Regions from separate parts of the Holdemanella sp. DFI.5.55 genome, predicted to be linked through region 3. Evidence: predicted binding sites of a transcription regulator. Region 3 holds the regulator's gene; each other region holds the start of a gene.
What was found. Region 3 encodes Rex, which represses fermentation and respiration genes when NADH is low (regulators of the CRP and FNR family bind a similar motif). Its sites were predicted from a motif close to GTGAANNNNTTCAC; they were not measured.
Positions count from the first base shown of each region.

Region 1: a site for Rex is predicted at 1,120-1,133, ahead of LJE08_RS09965 (4Fe-4S dicluster domain-containing protein). Genes of this name have one in related genera too.
Region 2: a site for Rex is predicted at 1,238-1,251, ahead of gap (type I glyceraldehyde-3-phosphate dehydrogenase). Genes of this name have one in related genera too.

Region 1 covers NZ_JAJDMK010000054.1:3,518-5,799, reverse strand. Annotated here, with positions in the region: gene LJE08_RS09975 (RluA family pseudouridine synthase) at 1-431, opposite strand, end outside; gene LJE08_RS09970 (HAD family hydrolase) at 418-1,059, opposite strand; gene LJE08_RS09965 (4Fe-4S dicluster domain-containing protein) at 1,197-2,282, shown strand, end outside.
Region 2 covers NZ_JAJDMK010000113.1:809-3,090, reverse strand. Annotated here, with positions in the region: gene LJE08_RS12880 (hypothetical protein) at 1-20, opposite strand, end outside; gene gap (type I glyceraldehyde-3-phosphate dehydrogenase) at 153-1,166, opposite strand; gene LJE08_RS12870 (Lrp/AsnC family transcriptional regulator) at 1,359-1,853, shown strand; gene LJE08_RS12865 (pyridoxal phosphate-dependent aminotransferase) at 1,853-2,282, shown strand, end outside.
Region 3 covers NZ_JAJDMK010000045.1:8,060-10,341, reverse strand. Annotated here, with positions in the region: gene LJE08_RS09160 (TIGR03905 family TSCPD domain-containing protein) at 1-18, shown strand, start outside; gene LJE08_RS09155 (hypothetical protein) at 11-610, shown strand; gene LJE08_RS09150 (redox-sensing transcriptional repressor Rex) at 708-1,343, shown strand; gene asnS (asparagine--tRNA ligase) at 1,576-2,282, shown strand, end outside.

The sequences.
Region 1 (2,282 bases), on a different contig from region 3:
TCCAGTCTGTGACAAATACTTGGAGCAAAAGAATGTTCTTTATTTGGATCATACTCGTTTTTTTCCATTAAGTATGCTTGTACACGATTTACCAAACAATCTTGAGTTTTGCTTTGATCACTCTGTGACAATAAGCCATATGGTTTATTCGCAATCAAGATATTTTCATCTTCATAAATAACATCCAACTGTGATGATATATATTGCGTATCTACTTGTTTCTCTTCTAAAACATCCGGAGGTAAAAACAATAAAATACTATCATTCTCCTGAATTTTCTGATCAAAAGTACAACGTTTACGATTCACTTTTATTTTCTTATTTCGAATCGCCTTATACATCATTGATTTGCTCAATTTTGGAAAAGTCTTCATCAAAAACTTATCCAGTCTTTGATTTGCATCATTTGAATTGATTCTAATCTCTTTCATAAATTAAATCCAAACTTTCCATTAAACTGTCCATAACTGGTACATTTACACTTTCTAAAGTTGCTCGATTTTGATGCCCAGTAGTCACCAAGATACATTTAGCACCAATACTTTTTGCAACTTCATAATCATGAATGCTATCTCCTACAAAATAAATTTCATCATCTTGGCTGCATGTTTGTTTAAACGCATGAGCTAATTCCACTTTACTTTTTGCATAGATGTCATTGATTCCGTATATCGAATCGAATAAATCATCTACATGCAAGGTTTCCATTTGTTTAAAAAGATAATCCATTTTACTTGCAGAAAGCACGGTTTGCGAAAAGCCAAGATTCTTTGCCTTATTCACAACATCCAATACATCTGAATGTAAGTTACAAGCATAGCTTTTTTCTTGATAATCCTCCATATATTCGTGAGCCAACATGGAAAAAGGTATTTTGTCAAAATCAAAGCCTACCCTTTTATAATAATCTTCTATTGGAAAAGTAAATACTTCACGATATTGACTTAGAGTATCCAAAGGTTTCAAATCATGACTGACTAAAAGACGGTTGATACAAGAAAAACATAAGTCAACATCATTCAATAAAGTTCCATTCCAATCCCATACAATTTTTACCAAACAATTCACCCCGCACGGTATTATATCACTATTAGAAAAAAATAATAACATTTTATACTAATTAAAACTTTCACAAATATAGTTTTTACTATATAATATTATATGAGTATATATGAGGAATTGAATTAGGAGGAAATATGAGAGGAATTTATAACTCAGTAACTGACCTTCGTCGTCAGGTCTTTACTGCCATCGCTTCAATGGCGTACGATGACAATACAGATTATTCTAAGCGTATGGAAGAAATCCCATATGAAATCTTACCTGGTACAAAAGCAAAATATCGTGATAGTATTTTTCTAGAACGTGCAATTATCGGGGAAAGATTGCGTTTGGGTATGGGCTTGCCTGTTCGTGATATTACTGAATATACAAACATTTCAGATGGAATTGAAGAAAGTACAATTGCGAAAAAATATTATGATGATCCCCTTATCAATATTATCAAGTTCGCATGTAATGCGTGTCCAGAAAAGAAAGTATTTGTAACAAACGCTTGTCAAGGATGTTTATCACACCAATGTACAGAAGTTTGTCCAAAAGATGCGATTCATATTGTAAATGGTAAAAGCTGTATTGATCAAGAAAAATGTATTAAGTGTGGACGTTGTATGGATGCATGTCCTTATCACGCAATCACTAAATTAGAACGTCCATGTGCTGCAAGCTGTGGAATGGACGCAATCAAATCCGATGCAGATGGAAAAGCAGAAATCGATTACGATAAATGCGTTAGCTGCGGAATGTGTCTAGTTAACTGTCCATTTGGAGCTATTGTAGATAAAGGACAAATTTTCCAAACAATCTATGCCATGAAAGAAGGCTATGACGTCATTGCCGCTGTTGCCCCTGCTTTCGTTGGTCAATTTGGTCCAGCCGTAACGCCAGACAAAGTAAAAGCAGCATTAAAAGCTGTAGGTTTTGCGGATGTTGTGGAAGTTGCGATTGGTGCTGACTTATGTACAATTGAAGAAGCTGAAGACTTCTTAGATAAAGTTCCTGAAAAACAACCATTTATGGCTACAAGTTGCTGTCCTGCATGGTCCGTTATGGCGAAGAAAAACTTCCCTGACTTTGCACCATACATTTCAATGGCATTAACTCCAATGGTACTAACGGGTCGTTTAATCAAAAAAGAAAAGCCAAACGCCAAAGTTGTATTCATCGGTCCTTGTGCTGCTAAGAAATTGGAAGCAAGCCGTAAATCAATCCGTAGTGATATT
Region 2 (2,282 bases), on a different contig from region 3:
AAACGATGTCGAATACCCACCGCTAACACCTCACAATCTCTAAAGGTTAGAATACATGATTTATATATTTATTTCAAGGTTTTGATTTGCACTTTTTAGTAAAGTATCAAAAAAAGGAACCCTATTGGATTCCTTTAAAAGTCTTACAATTATTAAGCTAATTCTGAGAAGTACTTAATTGTACGAACCATTTGGCTTGTGTAAGAGTTTTCGTTGTCGTACCAAGAAACAACTTGTACGTGAGTAGTTCCGTCACCTAATGAGTGAGCCATTGTTTGAGTTGCATCGAACAATGATCCGTAACGCATACCAATAATATCACTAGATACTAATTGTTCTTCAGTGTATCCGAATGATTCAGTTGTAGCAGCTTTCATAGCAGCGTTGATTTGATCAACAGTTACGTCACCTTCAACAACAGCTACTAAAATAGTAGTTGATCCTGTAGGAGTTGGAACACGTTGAGCAGATCCGATTAATTTTCCGTTTAATTCAGGGATAACTAATCCGATAGCTTTTGCAGCACCTGTTGAGTTAGGAACAATGTTAACTGCAGCAGCACGGCTACGACGTAAATCACCTTTACGTTGAGGTCCGTCTAATGTCATTTGGTCACCTGTGTAAGCGTGAACTGTAGTCATGATACCTGATTTAACTGGAGCTAGTTGGTTCAAAGCGTTAGCCATTGGAGCTAAACAGTTTGTTGTACAAGAAGCTGCAGAAATTACTGTATCTTCTGGTTTTAATGTTTCGTGGTTTACATTGTAAACGATTGTTGGTAAGTCATTTCCTGCTGGAGCAGAGATAACAACTTTACGAGCACCTGCTTTAATGTGTGCTTCTGCTTTAGCTTTTGAAGTATAGAATCCTGTACATTCTAATACTACGTCAACGCCTAATTCACCCCAAGGTAATTTAGAAGCATCAGCTTCTGCGTAGATAGTGATTTCTTTTCCATCTACTGTAATTGAATTTTCACCAGCAACAACTGTGTCAGCCTTAGCGTAAGTTCCTTGAGTTGAATCATATTTCAACAAGTGAGCTAACATCTTAGGGCTAGTCAAGTCATTGATAGCTACTACTTCGTAGCCTTCAGCACCAAACATTTGACGGAATGCCAAACGTCCGATACGTCCAAAACCGTTAATCGCAACTTTTACTGTCATGTCAGTAAATCCTCCTTTAAATACCATTGTTATTATAAAAGCCTACTGTTGATTTGTCAATTCTCTAACAAGTAAAACTTTTTACAACTAACAACACTTATATATTAGACTATTTACAATTCATTCTCAAGCATTTTCACACTTTTTACATAACCTTAATTGTGCTATTATATTCAAAAGGAGGAATTAAAAATGAACCAAAGTTTAATCCTAGATTTACTAGAAAATAATGCTCGTCTAACTTCACAAGATCTAGCGGATATTTTGAATGAAGATGAAGCAAGTATAAAATCAGAGATTCAATCTTTAGAAAAAAACAAAATTATTTGTGGCTATCACACAATTATCAACTACAATAAAGCGTTAAAAGATCAAAAAGTTTTAGCATATATTGAAGTAAGTTGTACACCTACAAGAAATAGAGGCTATGACAAGACAGCAGCATTGATTGCCAACTATCCAGAAGTAGATACAATGTATCTATTAAGTGGAGATTGTGATTTCTTATGTTTAGTACAAGGTAAAACCATGTTTGAAGTGGCTCGCTTTGTTTCAGATAAGATTGCCTGTGTTGAAGATGTTCGTTCCACAAAGACATTATTTGTCTTAAAACAATATAAGCAAAGTGGTATTGTCATGATTGACAAACCAGAAGATAAAGAATCAAGATTGGTTGTGACTCCATAATGAAGAGTTTATCTACAAAAGCAACATCTATCAAGCCAAGTGGAATCCGTAAATTCTTTGATTTAGCAAACACAATGGAAGGCGTTATCTCTCTAGGTGTTGGTGAACCCGATTTCGCTACGCCATGGCACATTTGTGAAAATGCGATTCACTACATGAGCACAGGACATACTCACTATACAGCCAATCGTGGGTTGTTGGAGCTTCGTGAAGAAATCTGTAAATTCCATAAGGAACATTACAATCAAACATATGATCCTGAAAATGAAGTTATTGTCACAATTGGTGGTAGTGAAGCCATTGACTTATGTATGCGTGCCCTGTTGAATCCTGGCGATGAAGTTATTGTATTAGACCCTAACTACGTTGCTTATGCACCAAGTGTTACACTAAGTGATGGTGTTGTTGTCCCTTTACAGTTAAAAGAAG
Region 3 (2,282 bases):
AAGGCATATCGTGGCTGATCATTTTCTTGGGGCTTTAAAAGAAATTGAAAGACGTGCTCAAAATAACATTCTTGTATTTTCAGATGTATTAACAGAACGTTTAGAAGTCATTGCACAAAATATGGTTGGAAAATCAATTTCGGATAATGATTATTTAAAGTTGTTGGAATTGTATTATAAAAAGTTTTCGAAAGATGAAAATAAGCAGGCCATGTTGTTTTGTCTTTTAAGAATGCAGGAAGTTGTATTTTATAAAGAACATAAAGAGAATCAGGATGATTTAAGTAAGATGGAATTTAATGAGGAATATGATTCTATCACGAAAGCTTTTCTATCTAGAAAAAGAGATTATTATCAGATTACACTGAAAAATATATTTCAACGATTTATCTTATTAGACACACTTGCGTATATTGTGTTTTTACTTGTGTTTGTTCTTTTGATTCACATTTCTTTTAGGGTTTCATTTGTTTTACTAGTAATTTTGTGGGCGCTTGTATTGTATTTCGCGAAAAAGAAGGGTGTTCCTTATTTTTATAATTCAAGAATTCAAACACTTCTTCAAGATGTGGATTCAACGTTGTTACAGGTGGATCAAGCCATTTTCTAAAGTCGAGTAATCGACTTTTTTGTTTTTTAAATTTTTTCACAAGTTAACTTGTTAAATATATCACAAATATGATATTATTAATGCGTGGGGTGATAAAATGCAGAATAGAAATGTACCCAAAGCAACTTTACAGAGGTATCCGGTATATTTAAAAGCTTTACGTAAACTTCAAAAAAATGGCGTTGAACGAATTATGTCCAAAGAATTATCGAGCTTTGTAGATATTGAACCTACAACAATTCGTCGCGATTTCTCCTTTTTAGGGAATCTTGGAAAACAAGGTTACGGATACGATGTGGATAAACTGATTGAAATATTTAATAGTCAGTTAGGCGTTGATTTTGATGAAAAAATAATTTTAGTTGGTGCTGGTAACTTAGGTCGTGCGTTAATGAATTATAATAAATGGGATTATGTTGTTGGTGAAATCGCATGTGCATTTGATGTGGATCCAGCTAAGTGTGGAACACAATTTGGTGTCGAAGTATATCCGATGTCGGAGTTAGATACGAAGATTCCTGAAGGATGTCGTATTGCGATTTTAACAATTTCACATGATGTACAAGAAACAGTAGATAAATTAGTACAGTGTGGAATTAATGGTATCGTTGATTTTACGCATCAACATTTTTTAGTCCCAAAAGGGGTTGTCATTAAAAGTATTGATGTGGTATCATCAATACAAGAATTGGTATTTATTACAAATTCATTAGAAACAAAGACGCAGAAATAGAAGTCGTCCAAAACGAACATGTAAAGAGAGTCTTGTTAGGTGAAAATAGACAGTGCAAGTTTGGATTGATAACACCTGTGGAGTCGTACTGGAGAAATTAAGTAGACAGTAACGTGTGGAATGCGTTAAATTCCAATTGAGTGCATACATACGTGTGATGAAACAGGATGGTACCGCGGTAATAATCGTTCCTTTTAATTAAGGAACTTTTTTTATTTTGAAGGGAGAAACTATGTTAGTAAAAAAATTAAAAGAAACATTTGAACAGTACGATGGACAAAGTATTACTTTGCAGGGATGGGTTCGTACAAATCGTAATTCAAAGGCAGTTGGATTTATTGCGTTGAATGATGGAACAACTTTTTCGAATGTGCAGGTTGTATATGCGGATAGCTTAGAAAACTTTGATGAAGTATCAAAAATTACAACAGGTTCAGCTATGGAAGTAACAGGAAAACTTGTATGTACTCCAGATGCAAAACAGCCATTTGAAATTCAAGCCGAAAGTATTAGTGTTTTAGGATTATGTGATCACGATTATCCATTGCAGAAAAAACGTCACAGTTTTGAATTTATGCGTGAAATTCCTCATGTACGTCCTCGTGCAAATACATACTATGCTATGTTTAGATTAAGAAGTGTATTAAGTATGGCAATTCACACATTCTTCCAGGATCGCGGATTCGTATATGTACATACACCAGAAATCACTGGTAATGATGCAGAAGGTGCTGGTGAATGTTTTACAGTTACAACTCGTGAAGATGCAAAATATGACAAGGATTTCTTTGGTAAACATGCTCAACTTACAGTATCTGGACAATTGCATGTTGAACCATTCGCATTAACATATCGCAATGTTTATACTTTTGGTCCAACTTTCCGTGCAGAAAATTCAAATACAACTCGTCACGCTTCTGAATTCTGGATGATTGAACC